DNA from 2 places in the Nocardioides sp. CPCC 206347 genome. Region 1 is predicted to be linked to the other one. Evidence: riboswitches for the same ligand, from Rfam matches in the RefSeq annotation. Region 1 holds a riboswitch; the other holds the start of a gene.
What was found. Region 1 has a riboswitch for thiamine pyrophosphate ahead of ACOACQ_RS19485 (thiamine ABC transporter substrate-binding protein). Riboswitches for the same ligand answer to the same signal wherever they lie in the genome.

Region 1 (8,944 bases):
ACGGAGCATCATGAGCATCCTCGACAGGTTCACCATCACTGACCACGTCGCTGTCGTCACCGGCGCCGGTCGCGGTATCGGTGCCGCCACGGCCGTCGCGCTCGCCGAGGCCGGTGCCGACGTCCTGATCTCGTCGCGCACCGAGGGTCAGCTCAAGGACGTCGCGGCACGGATCGAGTCCGTCGGGCGCCGGGCGGTCGTCGTACCCGCGAACCTGGCGCACACCGACGAGGTCGCCGGTCTCGCCCAGGCGGCGTACGACGCCTTCGGTCGCCTCGACATCGTCGTCAACAACGTCGGTGGCACGATCCCGAACGCCTTCCTCGACACCGACGTGGCCTACCTGGAGGAGTCCTTCCACTTCAACGTCGCCACGGCGCACGCGCTGAGCCGCGCTGCCGTCCCGCTGATGCTGGCCTCGGCCGGCGACGGACGGCAGAAGTCGATCACCTCGATCAGCTCGATGATGGGCCGTACGGCGGCCCGCGGCTACCTCGCGTACGGCGTCGCCAAGGCGGCGCTCGCGCACTGGACCCGGCTCGCGGCAACCGACCTGTCCCCGAACATCCGCGTCAACGGTGTGTACGTCGGCTCGGTGATGACCAGCGCCCTGGAGTTCGTTGCGGGCGTCCCCGCGATGAAGCAGCAGATGGAGGAGGCCACTCCCCTCGGCCGGATCGGCGAGGCGGAGGACATCGCCGCTGCGGTGCTCTATCTCTCCTCGCGTGCGGGCCAGTTCGTCACCGGCAAGCTGCTCGAGGTGGACGGCGGAATCCAGGAGCCCAACCTCGACCTGAACCTCCCCGATCTGGTCCCCACCGGACGACCTTCAGAGACCCCTTCCTAAGGTGGTCCCATGACCACGGGAGGCATTGCAACCGGCCACGCGTTCTCGCCGGACTCCGGCCGCTACTGGGCGGACGAGGGTGCCTGGCAGGTCGCCGACGGGATCTACCGGATCCCGCTGCCCCTCCCGATGGACGGTCTCAAGGCGATCAACGTGTACGTCGTCCAGTCCGACGACGGGCTGACCCTGATCGACGGCGGCTGGTCGATCCCGGTGGCGCGCGAGCTGCTCGACAAGAGCCTGCGCTCGATCGGCTCGGGCTTCGGGGACATCAAGCGCTTCCTGGTGACCCACGTGCACCGTGACCACTTCACGATGGCCACGGTCCTGGGCCAGGAGTTCGGCGCCGAGGTGGTGCTCGGCATCGACGAGAAGCCGGCGCTCGAGCTGTTGCACCGTGCCGCAGAGGACGAGCTCGGCGAGAGCCCGTTCCTCGGCGTGCTCCGCACCGCGGGTGCCACCGAGATCGCCGAGCTGTGGGCGGCCGGCCACGATGGCGTCCTGCCGGACGCCGTCGACTGGGCCTTCCCCGACCTGTGGCTGGAGGGGGACCGTTCCTTCGAGGTGGGTCGCCGGACCATCGACGCGGTGCACACGCCCGGCCACACGCCCGGCCACTACGTCTATGCCGACAAGGTCGAGGGCGTCCTGTTCGCCGGCGACCACGTGCTTCCCACGATCACGCCGTCGATCGGTTTCACGGTGCCCGCGGTCGAGCAGCCGCTGGGACAGTTCATGTCCTCGCTGGCCCGTGTGCGCACCCTCCCTGACCTGCGCATCCTCCCGGCACACGGCCCGGTCGCGCCGTCGTCGTACGCCCGCGTCGACGAGCTGCTTGCCCACCATGAGACCCGGCTCGACCAGAGCCTGACCTCGCTGCGCGCCCGCGGCGACGTCACCTCGATCGTGGTCGCCCGCGACCTGGGCTGGACGCGTCACGAGCACGCCTTCGACGACCTCGACATCTTCAGCCAGGGGATGGCGGCGATGGAGACCAAGGCGCACCTCGACCTGCTCGTCGCGCGGGGACAGGCCACCGCGACCGACCAGGCCGACGGGGTCGTCTACACCGCGACCTGAGGTCAGCGCAGCACTGCGAGGAGCGACGCGTGGTCGTCGCTCCACGCCTGTTCGGCCGTGCCGGTCAGCGTCGTCCAGCTCGACTTCGCGACGAGGGTGTCCGCCAGGCCGCCTGCGGGGCTCAGGGCGATCCAGGCCGATCGGACGCCGAGGGGCTTGCTGCCACCCTTGCCGATGGCTGCGTGCCAGCCCAACCGCTCCGCGGCGCCCGCGATCACCGGGGCGAGGTCGAAGTACAGGTTGCTGATGTGGACGGCGATGGAGCCGCCCGGCCGGATCCGGGTCGCGTACTCGGCGAAGGCCTCGGCTGTCAGCAGGTGCACGGGAATGGCGTCCGAACTGAAGGCGTCGAGGACCAGCAGGTCGGTCGTGGCGGGCGCGAGTTCGGCGACGCGGAGGCGTCCGTCGCCGGTCGTGGTCTCCACGGCCGCAGCGGAGTCGGCCAGGAACGTGAAGTAGCGCCGGTCGTTCGCGATCCGGACCACCTCGGGGTCGATCTCGATGAACCGGATGGTCTGTCCCGGGAGGCCGTAGGCGGCGACGGTGCCCGTCCCGAGGCCGACGGCCGTGATGTCGACGAGGTTCGTGCCCACTGTGTCGAAGACGTCGCCGAGCGGACCGTTGCGGGCGTAGTAGCTGGTTGGTTCCGTGCGTTCCCCGGGATTGCGGGACTGGAAGCCGTGCACGGTGGTTCCGTGGCGCATCTCCACGAGGTCGGGCGTCTGCACCACGACGTAGGAGCCGTAGAACGTCCGCGAGCGAGCGAGCACCTCGCCCTGCGGGAGCGAGACGAAGGCGCCGACCGCGAGCACGGCCGTCATCGTCAACGCGATCCAGCGGGTGGCCCCCAGGGCGAGCCACAGGAGCGGTACGCCGGCAAGGACCAGCGCGTACTCGATGACCCGGTCGAAGACCAGCGGAGCCAGGAGTCCGTTGAACAGGCCGCCGAGCGCGCCGCCCACCGACACCACGACGAAGAACAGGGTGAGGTGGTCGGCCGCGGGCCGGTCGGCCGCGAGCAGCGCGTGCGCCACGTAGGCGACCACCCCGAGCATCGCGAGATGCGTCAGCACGGTGAGGGGCAGCGGAAGCACGCGTTCGCCGGCGGTCAGGGCCCGGGTGGCGATCACCAGCACGACGGCGACGGCAGCCGCGGTCCCGGGCCGCCTGCGCCCCGCCCCCGCGAAGGCGATGACGAAGGTGGCGAGGTAGATCGCCAGCGGGACGACCCACAACAGCGGCACCGGAGCCACGTCCGTGGTCAGGTGGGTGGTCACCCCCAGCATCAGCGACGACGGCAGGAAGGCGAGCGCCAGCCACGTCAGCATGCGGCGGACCGCCGGTCGTTCGGAGTGCTCGACGGGCGCGTCGGTGCGATGCCCCTGGAACGCGACCACGCCGCACGTCGCCACCAGGACGAGGAACCCCAGGAACGCCCACGACCACAACGTCCGCTGGTCGCCGAGGCTGAGGTGCGGCTCGACCGCGAACGGATAGGCCAGCAGGCCCACGAAGCTGCCGACGTTGCTGGCGGCGTAGAGGAAGTACGGGTCCCGGGCACGCGGCACGTCGAGCCACGAGTACCACCGCTGGAGGACCGGACCGGTCGTCGTGAGCACGGCGAACGGCAGGCCGATCATCACCAGCAACGTGCGGAGCAGCCAGAAGACCGGCGACGACTCCGGGGTCGCGTCGGACGGCAGCGCGAGCGGCAGGACGAGCAGGGGAAGCAGCAGCAGCGGTGCGAGCGTGAGCGGCTGCCCGCGCGGGCCCAGCCGCGACGTCAGGTGGACGAACACATAGCCGAGCAGCAGCACGACCTGGAAGAACAGGGTGCACGTCGCCCACACGCTGGCTGCGCCGCCGTACGACGGGAGCAGCATGCGGGCAGCCATTGGCTCGACGAGGAACAGCAGGGCAGCTCCGGCGAACGCCGTGACGGTGTACAGCACGGCGATCGGATGGGTGCGGAGCGCAGGGGCACCGTCGCGCGCGATCACCGATGTCACCGCGTCACCCTAGGCGGACCGGCGCGGATCGGGACCAGTCGATCGGTTACCTTTTGTGGGTACGACAGGGGAGCACCGAAGGGTGCTGAGAGTGCGGATCCGCCGCAGACCCTCTGAACCTGCTCCGGTTAAGACCGGCGAAGGGAGTCATCTTCATCATGCGTGCACGCATCCACTCCAACGGCCACCTCATCGGCATCGCGGCGGTGGCCCTGCTGGCCTCCGGTTGCTCCCTCGTCAGCAGTGAGAACGACGGCGAGCCCGAAGCCACGGACAAGACCGTCACCCTGGTTGCCCACGAGTCCTTCGCCCTGCCCGACGAGCTCGTCGCTGCGTTCGAGAAGGAGTCCGGCTACACCCTCGAGATCAGCAAGCTCGAGGACGCCGGTGCGCTCACCAACCAGCTCGTCCTCACCAAGGACGACCCGGTCGGCGACGTCGTGTTCGGTGTCGACAACTCCTTCGCCACGCGCGCGGTCGACGAGGGCGTCTTCGCGTCGTACGCGCCAAAGCTGCCTGCGGGCGCCGGGAAGTTCGAGCTCGAGGGCGACGACGACGATGCGCTGACGCCGATCGACAACGGCAACGTCTGCGTCAACGTCGACGACGCGTGGTTCAGGAAGCAGGGCATCCCTGCCCCGACCAGCCTCGCGGACCTGACCGAGCCGGCCTACAAGGACCTGTTCGTGATCCCCGGCGCCAGCACCAGCTCGCCCGGCCTGGCCTTCCTGCTCGCCACCATCGAGGAGTACGGCGACGAGTGGCCCACCTACTGGGAGGACCTGGTCGCCAACGGCGCCAAGGTCGTCAAGGGTTGGTCGGACGCGTACTTCACGGACTTCACCTTCTCCGGCGGCGACCGCCCGATCGTCGTGTCCTACGACTCCTCGCCTGCCTTCACGCTGAACAAGGCCGGCACGAAGTCGACGACCAGTGCGCTCCTCGACAACTGCTTCGAGCAGGTCGAGTACGCCGGCGTCCTCCGGGGCGACGAGGACCACGAGACCAACGTGGCCGGTGCCGAGGCGGTCATCGATTGGCTCCTGAGCCCGGAGGTGCAGGCCGCACTCGCGCCCTCGATGTATGTCTTCCCGGTCGCCGACGGCGTCGAGCTGCCCGCCGAGTGGGCGACGTTCGCGAAGCGCCCCCAGGGCACCGAGCAGGTCGCTCCGGCCGACATCGCCAGCGAGCGCAAGGCCTGGCTGGAGGAGTGGACCGAGATCATCTCGCGATGAGCGGTGCCGCCGGGGTGGGCAGGAAGGTCGCGTTCGCGGCCCTTGCTGCCGTCCCGGTGGCGGTCTTCGCGGTCTTCTTCGTGCTGCCCGTCGGCGCGATGCTCGAGCGTGGCCTGTGGCCCGAGGACCGCTTCGATCCCGGAGCCGTGGTCGACGTGCTCACGCGGCCCCGGACGGGGCGGGTGCTCTGGTTCACGGTCTGGACGAGCACCGTCGCGACGGCGACCGCGGTGCTGCTCGGCGTCCCTTGCGCGTACGTCCTGCACCGGTTGCGGTTCCGCGGTCGCGGGCTGGTGCGCGCGGCCCTGCTGGTGCCGTTCGTGCTCCCGACGGTGGTCGTCGGTCTCGCCGTCCGTGAGCTCATCTCGTCGTCCGGTCCGCTCGGCTTCCTCGGCCTCGACGGCAGCCCGGTGGCGATCCTGATCGGCCTGGTGTTCTTCAACGTCGCGGTCGTGATCCGCACGGTCGGCGTGGCCTGGGAGGGCCTCGACCGGCGCCCGGGGGAGGCCGCGGCCGCACTGGGCGCTGCGCCGTGGCAGGTCTTCCGCACCGTCACCTTCCCGGCGCTGCGCCCGGCGATCGTGTCCGCCGCCAGCGTCGTGTTCCTGTTCTGCGCGACCGCGTTCGGTGTGGTCCTGGTGCTCGGCGGGGTGCGGTACTCCTCGGTCGAGACCGAGATCTACCTGCTCACCGCCGACCTGCTCGACCTGCCCGCAGCGGCGGCCCTGTCGCTGGTGCAGATGGTCGCGGTCGTCGTGCTCCTGGTCGTGGTGGAACGCCTGCGTGCCGTCCCCGACCCGACGGTACGACGATCCGTGGCTGCCCCTGCGCGACCGCAGGGTCGTGACATTCCAGCGGTCGTGGTCACCGTGCTGACCTTGCTGGCGGTGTCGCTGCCGATCCTGACGCTCGTCGTCGCGTCCTTCCGGAGCGACGGTGCCTGGACCCTCGACTCCTACCGCGCCCTCGAGGGATCGGGCGACGGACTGCTCCAGGTGTCGGTCACCGACGCCCTGGTCGCGTCGTTGCGGATCGCGGTCGACGCGACCTGGATGTCCCTGTCCCTGGGCCTGATCGTTGCGTTCGTGGTGACCCGGCGGACCCGCACGCGCGCCGGACGCCGGGCGCGCACGGTCCTGGACGGGTTCTTCATGCTGCCGCTCGGGGTGTCCGCGGTGACCCTGGGCTTCGGATTCCTGATCGCCCTCGACGAGCCGCCGCTGGACCTGCGGTCCAGTCCGCTGCTGGTGCCGATCGCCCAGGCGCTGGTCGCCCTGCCGCTCGTGGTGCGCACCCTCGTCCCTGTCCTGGCCGGCATCGACGACCGCCAGCGCCAGGCAGCGGCGTCGCTCGGGGCGTCGCCGTTGCGGGCGATCCGCACCGTCGACCTGGCCGTGGTGTGGCGTCCCCTGCTCGCCGCCGCGGGCTTCGCGTTCGCGGTGTCGCTGGGGGAGTTCGGCGCGACCTCGTTCATCGTGCGTCCGGCCGAGCCCACGCTGCCGGTGGCGATCTACCGGCTGCTCAGTCATCCCGGTGCCCTCAACTACGGCACCGCCATGGCAGCCTCGGTCGTCCTGGCCGCGGTGACCGCGGCCGTCATCCTTGTCGTCGAGCGGCTGCGTGTGCCGGGAACGGGGGCGTGGTGATGCTCGACCTCAAGGGCGTGACCGTCATCTTCGACGGCACCCGTGCCGTCGACGCCGTCGACCTCTCCGTCGCCGATGGCGACGTGCTGGCGGTGCTCGGCCCGTCGGGCTGCGGCAAGTCGACGTTGCTGCGCGCGGTCGCCGGCCTCGAACCTCTCGCAGGCGGGTCCATCGCGTGGGAGGGCCAGGACCTCGCCGACACCCCGACCCACCGCCGTGGCTTCGCCCTGATGTTCCAGGACGGCCAGCTCTTCGACCACCTCACCGTGGCCCGCAACGTCGGCTACGCCCAGCGCCTGCGCGGTCTCCCGCGCCACGAGGTGCGGGCCGAGGTCGACGAGCTCCTCACCCTCGTCGGCCTGGAGGGGTACGGCGACCGGTTGCCCCGCACGCTGTCGGGAGGCGAGCGGCAGCGTGTCGCCCTGGCCCGTTCGCTGGCGGCCCGACCGCGCCTGCTGCTGCTCGACGAGCCGCTCAGTGCCCTCGACGCCGGCCTGCGCGGCCGGCTGGCCACCGACCTGCGCCGGATCCTCACCGCGTCCGGAACCACCGCACTGATGGTCACCCATGACCAGGCCGAGGCCTTCGCAGTGGCCGACCGGCTGGCCGTGATGCGCGACGGCCGGATCGTGCAGGAGGGCGCCACGACCGAAGTGTGGGGCGCACCGGTGGACGGCGACACCGCCCTGTTCCTCGGGTACTCCCGGGTGCTGGAGGGCGACGCCGCAGCAGCCCTGTTGCGCCTGGCGGGTGCACCTGCGGCACCCGGTGCCGCCGTGGCGGTCCGGAGCTCCGCCGTCCGGATCGGGCCCGACGACGGTCCCCCGGCCGTCGTACAGGAGTTCCGGCTGACGCCGGACGGCAGTCGGCTGGTCGTCACGGTCGACGGGGTCGGCGATCTGGCGGGACTGGGGGCTCCGGGGTGGACGCCGGCCGCGGGGGACCTGGCCGCCGTACGGGTGGATCGGCGGGGCCTGGCCGTCATCGGCGATCTGCTGCCACCCCCGTCAGGAGCGGTCTCCTAGACTGCCCCGGTGTACCGCCGCGCCTACACCCTCCTCATCGGCACGGCGGCGCTCATGCTGGGCCTGGCGGTCTTCACCGCGGTCAAGCTCGACCGCCGCCTGCTCGACCCGGAGGGCAGCTTCCTCGGACCGTCCTACATCCGCCTGCCGTTGCTCCTCATCGGGGCGCTGCTGCTGGACCTGTTGCCGCTGACCCTCTGGAAGGCCCGCGGCCGTCCGAACCGGGTCATGCCGATCGTGCGGCACCGCCTGAAGACCCACTGGACCAAGGAACGCGCGACCCTGGTGGCGATCGGTGTCATCAGCTTCTACCTGACCTACGTCAGCTACCGGAACCTCAAGTCGTTCCTGCCGTTCGTGCGGTCCGACCCGGCCGCTGCGCCGGGTGAGGTGAGGGCGCTGTCCTACGACCGCGAGCTGCACATCATGGACCGGGTCATCTTCTTCGGCAACGACCCGAGCGACGTCCTGCACGCGATCCTCGGCAAGACGGTCACCGCCGAGGTGCTGTCCCCGATCTACCTGATGTTCCTGCCGCTGGTGCCGCTCGGCGTGACGGCCTGGCTGGTGTGGTCGCGGAACATGTCCTTCGGGTACTGGTTCGTGACGTCCCAGTGCCTGGCCTGGTCGCTCGGCACCCTGTCGTACTACCTGCTCCCCACGCTGGGCCCGGGCATCGCCTACGCCGCGGAGTACTACGGGACCGGAGGCCTGGCGCACACCGGCACCACCGACCTGATGAACGGGATCGTGAGAGCCAGGGGCAATGTCCTGTACGGCGGCGCGACCGGGTCGGTGAACTCCATCGCCGGCTTCGCGAGCCTGCACTGCGCGATCACCCTGTTGTTCGCACTCATGGTCCAGTACACGCTGCGCTCGAAGATCCTGAAGTGGGTCTTCTGGGTGAACTTCGGCCTGACGGTCGTCGCCACGCTCTACTTCGGCTGGCACTACGTCGCCGACGACATCGCGGGCATCGCGATCGCCGTCGTGTCCTTCTACCTGGGCGGGATCGCGAGCGGGCAGAAGTTCGATAGGGGCCTGCATTCGCATCCGACGACGACCACCTCCAAGGTGCCCGTCGACGTCGACTGACGGTCCG
Region 2 (8,944 bases), on a different contig from region 1:
CAGCCGTCACGCAGCGGGGGCAGACCGCGTTCGGGCTCGGAGCCGGGGCCCTCGGTGCAGTATCGGTCGAAGGTCTCGCCGTTGGTCAGCGCGACGCGGGTGAACGGGACCTCGATGTCGCTGTGGTCGTCGCTCTTGAGGATCCGCGTGTGGGCGGGGTGGACGGTCATCGGTGTTCTCCTTGGATGTGTGCGACGGGTCCTCGGCCGCGGCCGAGCTTCCAGTCCTTGCCGAGATTCAGCTGTTGTGAGACGTACGCCGCGGCGCGCTCGGCCGCGGTGGCGAGGTCGGCGCCGAGCGCCAGGTGGGCGGCGAGCGCGCTGCTGTGGGTGCAGCCGGTGCCGTGGTCGTTGGTGGTCGGGATGTCGCCACCGCGGGTCACGATCACGCCGTGCCGGTCGGGCCTGCCGAGCGCGATGAACTCCTCCTCGTTGGGGGTGCTCACCGTGGCGACCGGCAGCAGGTGGTCCCGATACGCCTGCACGACGGCGGCATCGGCGAGGACCGCGCCCGACGTCGCGACGAGGACGGGGTCGACGACGAGGATCCGTCCGGCGCAGCGCTCGGCGACCAGGCGGACCACCTCGGCGGTGCCGAGCATCCCGGTCTTCACGGCCACCGGGTCGAGGTCCTCGAGCACCGCGTCGAGCTGGGCCGCGACGACGTCGAGCGGCACCGGGTGGATCGCGCGCACGCCGGTGGTGTCCTGGGCGGTCACCGCGGTGACCACGCAGGCGCCGTGGACACCGAGTGCGGCGAACGTGGTCAGGTCCGCCGCGATCCCGGCAGCTCCGCCGGAGTCGGTGCCGGCAATGGTGACGACGACGGGTGGGGTCACGGCGTCACCGCCTGCAGCAGGGCGGCCACGACGGCTCCCGGGTCCTCGGACCGCATCACGGCGCCCATCACCGCGACGCCGTACGCCCCCGCCTTCCGGGCCTGTTCCGCGTTGTCCGGCGTCACGCCGCCGAGCGCATAGGTCGGGATGGAGTACCCCGTGAACGCGCCCTCGGGCAACGGCGGGCCGTGGCCCGGCTTGCTCTCCGTCCAGGTGTACGGCGACAAGGTGGCCCACCAGGCGCCGTCGCTCGCCGCGCGGGCGACATCGGCCCGGCTGTGGCACGAACGTCCCCATCGCGTCGCCCGGACCGCCGGCGAGGCGCCCGCCGGGACGTGGAGTCCCACGCTCCGCAGGACCGGCCGATGCGCGGCGATGACGTCCAGGCCGGCGCTGCGGGCTGCGTCGGCGATCTCCTGCCGCTCGTCGTCCGGAAGGTCGGTCTCGCGCAGCACGACCCGGGTGAGGCCACCGGCCGCTGCCGCGCGCAGCACGTCGTCCAGCGTGCGACCGGGCGGCAGGAGGGTCCGATCGGTGAGCAGCAGCAGGCGGGCGCTCATCCGGTCGCCCCGACGCGTCCGGTGACGGGGCTGGAGGCGCGGGCCGTGGCCTGCCGCGGGATCCGCCCCGCCTGTCGGGCGATCCGCCCGGCATCGACACCCAGGCGAAGCGCGCGGGCCATCGCGACCGGGTCGTCGGCGCGGGTGACAGCGGTGGCCGCCAGCACGGCGTCGCAGCCGAGCTCCATGGCGAGTGCGGCGTCGCTGGCAGTGCCGACGCCCGCATCGAGCACCACGGGCACGTCCACCGCCGCACGCACGGCCTCGATCGCGTGGGGATTCAGCACCCCGAGGCCTGAACCGATCGGTGATCCGAGCGGCATCACGGCAGCGCAGCCGGCGTCGACGAGTCGACGGGCGATGACGGGGTCGTCGGTGGAGTAGGGCAGGACCGTGAATCCGCGCCGAACCAGCTCCGCGGCGGCGTCGAGGAGCTCCACGACGTCCGGGAGCAGCGACCGATCGTCGCCGATCACCTCGAGCTTCACCCAGTTGGTCTCGAGCGCCTCCCGCGCCAGCTCCGCGGTGATCACGGCCTCGCGCGCCGACAGGCACCCGGCAGTGTTGGGAAGCAGCCGCACCCCCGCGTCGCGCAGCACCGCGAGCAGTCCGCCCTCCCCGACCGACGAGGTGCGCCGGATCGACACGGTGACCACGGCCGGCCGGGCCGCGGCCAGGATCGGCGCCACGAGGGCGACCTGCGGGAGTCCCCCGGTCCCCAGGAAGAGCCGGGAGGACAGGACCTCCCCCGCGATGACCAGGTCATCGCTGCGTGGGGTCGTCATCCGCCCTGCACCGCGGTCACGACGTCGATGACGTCGCCCTCGACGAGCACCCAGCCGGGCCAGTCGCCACGTGGCGCCACCTCGCCGTTGACGGCGACCGCGATGCCGTGGGGACGCGGGTCGTCGAAGCGGAGGGTGAGCAGGTCCGCCACGGTCGCGCGGGCCTCCAGGGTCAGTGCCTCACCGTTGTGCGTGATGGTCATGTCGTTCCTTTCCTGGCGTGCTGGTGAACCGCCGCGGGTCGACCGAGGGGTCGACCGGGGCGCCGTCGAGGTGGTCGGCCACGAGTCGGGCCGTGAGGGGAGCGAGGAGCACGCCGTGGCGGTGGTGGCCCGCCGCGAGGAGGACGCCGTCGACACCACTGGGCCCGATCAGGGGACGGCCGTCCGTCGTCGCCGGCCGGTCCCGCGCCGTCGACTCGACGAGCTCGGCGCGATCGAGCCCGGGCCACAGCGTGCGGGCAGCCGTGAGCAACCGGTGGACACCACCGGCCGTCACGACGGGAGGAGCCAGGTGCTCCTCGGAGGTGGCGCCGACGACGACCTCGCCGTTGCGTCGTGGCACCAGGTAGACCGGCTCGCCGCCGACCCAGCCGCGGACGGTGTGGGTCGGCGGATCGTCGCTCCGGACCCGGAGGACCTCGCCGCGCACACCCCGAACCAGTCCGGTCCACGGCTCCGGCAGGCGCGCGCCGGTGGCGATGACCACGACGTCCGCTCCGCCCGGATCCTGCGGTACGACGGCCACCCTGCCCAGCAACGCCGCGCACACCGCCCGCGGGTCGACACTCATCTCCCCCGCGAGCGACGCCGCACCGGCGACCCGCGCCAGCACCGGTTCGCACGCCCGCACCGCCGCGCGGTCGAGCAGCGTCGCCCGGCCGCCCAGGCCACCGACCAGCGACACCTGCCGTTCGACCTGCTGCAGGTCGCCGGCGTCGTACCCGACGAGAAGGGTGGGGGCGGTCCGCAGCTCGACGCCCAGCCGATCGGCCAGCGCGGGCCACAGTGCGAGGGAGGCCGTGCCGAGCCGGAGGACCTCCTCCTCGCCGTGCCAGACCTCGGCCGCCGGGCTCAACATCCCGGCTGCCGCGTACGACGCCCCGCGGGCCGGCTGCGGATCGACGACCGTGACGGCGTGGCCACGACGGATCAGCTCGTCGGCCACGGCCAGGCCGATGATGCCGGCGCCGAGGACGGTGACGCGCATGCCGCTCACCCGATCGCCGCGAGGAGCTCCTCTGCTGCCCGGACCGGATCGGGCGGTCGCCAGATGCCGCCGATGACGGCCACGCCGGACGCTCCGGCTGCCAGCACGTCCGCCGCGTCAGCGGCAGTGATTCCGCCGATCGCGATCACCGGCAGGCGGCCGACCACTCCCCGCAGGCCCGCGGTGCCGAGCGGTTCGGGCAGCCCGATCTTGCTGGTCGTGGCGAAGACCGGCCCGACGCCGGCGTAGTCCGCACCCTCGGAGGCTGCACTCTCGACCTCGGCGAGCGAGCGGCAGGTCGCCCCCAGGAGGAGCCCCGGCGCCAGGGATCGCGCGACCGCGACCGGCAGGTCGCCGGACCCGAGGTGTGCACCGTCGGCCCCGGCCGCGACCGCGACGTCGACGCGGTCGTTGACGATCACCGACGCCCCGGACGGACGGACCGCAGCGATCACGGTCCGGGTCAGCTCGATCAACCCGCGGGCGTCGTACGCCTTCGACCGGACCTGGAACCCGTCGACGCCGAGCTCGGCCAGTCGGGTCAGGACCGAGAGGTCGTCGTGCTCGGAGACCAGACAGGTCAACCGGGGGACCGGTGAAAAGCGCATGGGCTGCTCCTTCTCTTCCTTCGCCGGTATGAGCCGGATCAGGTTCGACGGTCGGAGCAGCTTCAGCTCCCTCTCAGCCCGCTGCTGCGGACTCCCGTGGGATGGATGTCGCCGACGATAGCGGACCGTCGAGCTCCGCCAGCTGGCGGCGTACGGCGACGGCGGCCGCACGCCCGGCACGGTTGCCGCCGATGGTGCTGGCCGAGGGCCCGTAGCCCACCAGGTGCACCCGGGGATCGCGCTCGACCGTCGTGGCCGTCTGGACGTCGGCGCCGGTCTGGAGCAGCGCGATCCCGCCGAGCTCGCTGCGCAGGTGCAGCGGCGCGAGGTGCGCGACGGCCGGCCGGAAGCCGGTGGCCCACAAGATCACGTCCACGGGCTCGAAGCTGCCGTCCGCCCAGCGCACCCCGTCAGCCTCGATCCGGGCGAACATCGGCCGACGACGGTCATAGGCGCCCAGCCGCGAGGCCTCCTGCTCCTGCGGGCGCAGCCCCAGACCGGTCACGCTGACCACGCTGGCCGGCGGCAGGCCGGCGCGCACGCGTTCCTGGACCAGCTCGATCGCGTCGCGGCCGGTGCGCTCGTCGAAGTGGTCACGCCACACGGGCGGACGCCGGGTCACCCAGAGCACGTCGGTCCGGGGCGCGAGCTCGCCGATGAACTGCACCGCCGACGCGCCACCGCCGACCACCAGCACCCGCTTGCCGTCGAAGTGCTCCGGGCCGGGGTAGTCCACCGTGTGCAGCTGCTCGCCGCGGAACGACTCCACGCCCGGGTAGTGCGGCACGAACGGCTGCGTCCACGTCCCCGTCGCGTTGATCAGGGTGCGGGTCCACCAGGTCCGGGCGCCCGCGTGCACCACCAGCAGGTCACCCTCGGACGTCACCCGGTCCACCCGGACGGGACGGACGACTGGCAGGCCCCGCTCCGCCTCGTAGCGCGCGAACCAGTCCGGCAGGACCGCGTTCGCCCGTTCGGACGAGCTCCGGGGCGCCGTCGCGTCGGGCAGGTCCGCGACCCCGTGGACGTCCTCCATGCTCAGCGAGTCCCAGCGGTGCTGCCAGGCGCCGCCGGGGCGCGCATTCGCGTCGAGCACGACGTGTTCGAGGCCCAGCCGGGTGAGGTGGTACGACGCCGACAGGCCGGCCTGGCCGGCTCCGATCACCACGACGTCGTACACCTTCACGGTGGTGGAACAGCCAGATCCGCTGGTCTATGCCATGTCCCGGAAGTCGCACCGGTTTCCCGAGCGTGACCTTCTATGGCTACCCTTCGTTAAATCTGCGGAAAGTACTCGGATTTCGGCAGGAACAGGCGGAGAGTGATCTCCATAGTCTGTAACTCAATACTTGCCATCAATGGGAATGGGGTCCCGTGAACGCGCGGAAGATAATCTCGGTAGTCACCTTCGCCCTCCTGGGCGCGGGCCTGACGGCCACACCGGCGCAGGCTGCAGAGCCTGTTCTGTGGAGTTACGCCGCCAGCACCGGCGGAACGTACGTCAAGGTCCAGGACAGCTTGGTCAACTCAGACCTCACGGCCCAGTCCTCGGTCACCGGAGGAGCCAACTCCTCCTCCTCCAAGAACAGCACCGCTGCGGCGAATGTTGCTGGCCTGCTCTCGGTCGGCGCCATCGAAACCACCACCAGCGCGAACGTCAACAAGGTTGCCAAGACCACGACGCTCAACTCGTGGGCGCGCACCGCCAAGGTGGACCTCCTCGGCGGCCTCATCCGGGTCGACGCCCTCACGACGACGATCTCCACGGTCGGTCGCGCTGACGGCACCGCCTCGCACACCGCCAACACCCAGTTCGCGGGCATCAAGATCGTCGGCGTCAACCTGCCGCTGAACATCCCGAAGAACTACGGCGTCACGATCCCGGGCGTTGCCAGCATCAGCCTCAACATGTCGATCCACGGCAAGGTCGACCGCACCGCCGGCACCATCGGCTGGGCGCTCGGCGTCACGCTGCTCCAGCCGCGCGGCGGCTACCCGGCGGGCGTCACGATCCTGGTCAACCCGGTCAACCAGTACCTCTCCGAGGTCGACCCGTCCTCGGGCGCCGGTCTCTCCGGTACGGCCTACGGCACCCGCGTCGACGCTTCGGTGGGCGACAGCATCCAGGTCATCAGTGACCCGACCGCTCGCGTCGGTACGCCGTACGGCTCCAGCAACGGCAAGACCCTCACCAACACCACCGCCGGAGTGAACGTCCCCGGTGTCCTCACCACCGGTGTGGTGACCTCGACGACGACCTCCACCAGGGATGTCTTCGGCAACGCCGAGATCGTCAACACCAACAGGACCGCCGGCCTCAACCTGCTCGGCGGCCTGATCAAGGCCACCGCCATCAAGGTGACGGCCAGCGGCAAGCTGCAGGACGGCGTCTGGACCAGTGACATGAAGATGGAGCTGGTCAACCTGGTGATCGCCGGGAAGACGATCCCGATCAACGTCTCCCCGAACACGGTCATCAACGTGGCCGGGCTCGGCGAGGTGGCGATCAACCTGCAGCGCAAGCACCCGGGCGGCGCGTACCTCAACCGCATCGACGGCGTGCGCATCACGCTCAGCACCGCACAGGCCGGTCTCCCGGTCGGTGCCGTGATCGAGCTCGGTGTGGCCAGCACCTCGATCACGCCGATCGCCGCAGCTCCCTGATCGGGATTGATCAAGTAGACGCAAAGAACTGAGGGGCTGGGTCGCAATGCGACCCAGCCCCTTCGTCATTCCGGATCAGCGATATCCTCGGTAGTCGTGGCTGACGCAGAGTTCCGGTATTCCGACCTCCTTCCGACCGGCAAGGACGACACCCCCTACCGGTTGATCACGACCGAAGGCGTTTCGACGGTCGAGGGGCCTGACGGCCGCACGTTCCTCCAGGTCGATCCGGCCGCGATCCAGCGGCTCACCTCCGAGGCGATGCACGACATCAGCCACTACCTGCGCCCGGCGCACCTCAAGCAGCTGCGCAAGATCATCGACGACCCCGAGGCCTCGGGGAACGACCGCTTCGTGGCGCTCGACCTGCTCAAGAACGTCAACATCTCCGCCGGCGGCGTGCTGCCGATGTGCCAGGACACCGGCACCGCGATCGTGATGGGCAAGAAGTCCGAAGGCGTCCTCACCGGCGCCGACGACGGCGAGGCGATCAGCCGGGGCGTGTACGACGCCTACACGAAGCTGAACCTGCGCTACAGCCAGCTCGCCCCGCTGACGACGTACGACGAGAAGAACACCGGCACCAACCTGCCGGCCCAGATCGAGCTCTACTCGACGGCCCAGGGCGAGAAGGGGCCGGAGTACAAGTTCCTCTTCATGGCCAAGGGCGGCGGCTCGGCCAACAAGTCCTTCCTGTTCCAGGAGACCAAGGCCGTCCTGAACCCCAAGCGGATGCTGGAGTTCCTGGACGAGAAGATCCGCTCGCTCGGCACGGCCGCCTGCCCGCCGTACCACCTGGCGGTCGTCATCGGCGGCACCAGCGCGGAGTTCGCCCTCAAGACCGCGAAGTACGCCTCGGCGCACTACCTCGACAACCTCCCCACCGAGGGCAGCATGAGCGCCCACGGGTTCCGCGACCTCGAGCTCGAGGAGGAGGTCTTCAAGCTCACCCAGGAGTTCGGGATCGGCGCACAGTTCGGTGGCAAGTACTTCTGCCACGACGTGCGCGTGGTCCGCCTCCCCCGCCACGGCGCGTCCTGCCCCGTGGCGATCGCGGTCTCCTGCTCGGCCGACCGCCAGGCACTGGGCAAGATCACCGCGGACGGCGTGTTCCTGGAGCAGCTGGAGACCGACCCCGCGCAGTACATGCCCGATGCCGGCGTCGCCGAGGACATCTCCGGCGGCGAGGTGGTCGAGGTCGACCTGAACCGCCCGATGAGCGAGATCCTCGCCCAGCTCTCGCAGTTCCCCGTGAAGACCCGGCTCTCGCTCACCGGTCCGCTGGTCGTGGCGCGCGACATCGCGCACGCCAAGATCCAGGAGCTGCTCGACTCGGGCCAGCCGATGCCGGAGTACCTCAAGAACCACCCGGTCTACTACGCCGGCCCCGCCAAGACCCCGGCAGGCATGGCGTCCGGGTCCTTCGGCCCGACGACTGCCGGCCGGATGGACTCCTACGTCAAGGCGTTCCAGGCCGCCGGCGGCTCGATGGTGATGCTCGCCAAGGGCAACCGCAGCAAGCAGGTCACCGAGGCCTGCAACGAGTTCGGCGGGTTCTACCTCGGTTCGATCGGTGGCCCGGCCGCACGACTGGCCCAGGACTGCATCAAGAGCCAGGAGGTGCTGGAGTACCCCGAGCTCGGCATGGAAGCGGTCTGGAAGATCGAGGTCGAGAACTTCCCGGCGTTCATCGTCGTCGACGACAAGGGCAACGACTTCTTCACCGATCCGTCCGGCGCCGTCACCGTGCCGCTCGGCGGGATCCGGGTGCGCTCCGCCGAGTAGGTCAGAGGCCCAGTCCGCCGCCGATGCCGGGCATGGTGCCGAGGATCGCGGCCCACTGGGCCAGGTCGGCCTTGCGCTGCTGGAGGTCCTGACGGACCGCCGCGCCGAGGCCGATCCCGCGCGCGACGTCCAGGGTCAGCCGTACCGACGACTGGACCTCCTGCCGGCTCGGGTCGGCGTGCAGCAGCTCGATGGTGAGCGCCTCCATGTCACGGCTGAACTGGCGCTCTATCGGGACGACCAGCGCCCGCAGGGTCGGGTCCGAGGCCGCCGCCACCCAGAGGTTCAGCGCGGCCCGGCCGACCACGTCGGTCCAGACGCTGGTCAAGCGGGTCAGGACGTCGAGCACCGGGTTGTCGTCGTCCTGCTCGTCGACCGGTCGAGTGCGCAACCGCTCGCCGAGTCCTTCGCTCACCCGCTCCACCGCGTCGCGCACGAGGTCGTCACGGCTCGAGAAATGGTGCTGGGCGGCGCCGCGGGAGACGCCCGCGCGCG

Region 2: linked by a shared signal. The riboswitch ahead of thiE (thiamine phosphate synthase) and the one ahead of ACOACQ_RS19485 (thiamine ABC transporter substrate-binding protein) in region 1 are both predicted to bind thiamine pyrophosphate.

The regions. Positions count from the first base shown of each region.
Region 1 covers NZ_JBMCYZ010000006.1:26,512-35,455, forward strand. Annotated here, with positions in the region: gene ACOACQ_RS19465 (diacylglycerol kinase) at 1-14, shown strand, start outside; gene ACOACQ_RS19470 (SDR family oxidoreductase) at 11-847, shown strand; gene ACOACQ_RS19475 (MBL fold metallo-hydrolase) at 857-1,927, shown strand; gene ACOACQ_RS19480 (spermidine synthase) at 1,930-3,936, opposite strand; TPP riboswitch at 3,993-4,099, shown strand; gene ACOACQ_RS19485 (thiamine ABC transporter substrate-binding protein) at 4,095-5,171, shown strand; gene ACOACQ_RS19490 (ABC transporter permease) at 5,168-6,817, shown strand; gene ACOACQ_RS19495 (ABC transporter ATP-binding protein) at 6,817-7,842, shown strand; gene ACOACQ_RS19500 (phosphatase PAP2 family protein) at 7,852-8,937, shown strand.
Region 2 covers NZ_JBMCYZ010000001.1:1,238,098-1,247,041, forward strand. Annotated here, with positions in the region: gene thiC (phosphomethylpyrimidine synthase ThiC) at 1-170, opposite strand, end outside; gene ACOACQ_RS05910 (hydroxymethylpyrimidine/phosphomethylpyrimidine kinase) at 167-838, opposite strand; gene ACOACQ_RS05915 (thiamine phosphate synthase) at 835-1,398, opposite strand; gene ACOACQ_RS05920 (thiazole synthase) at 1,395-2,183, opposite strand; gene thiS (sulfur carrier protein ThiS) at 2,180-2,386, opposite strand; gene ACOACQ_RS05930 (FAD-dependent oxidoreductase) at 2,364-3,392, opposite strand; gene thiE (thiamine phosphate synthase) at 3,398-4,000, opposite strand; TPP riboswitch at 3,999-4,108, opposite strand; gene ACOACQ_RS05940 (FAD-dependent oxidoreductase) at 4,074-5,186, opposite strand; gene ACOACQ_RS05945 (choice-of-anchor P family protein) at 5,375-6,664, shown strand; gene ACOACQ_RS05950 (fumarate hydratase) at 6,761-8,449, shown strand; gene ACOACQ_RS05955 (TetR/AcrR family transcriptional regulator) at 8,451-8,944, opposite strand, start outside.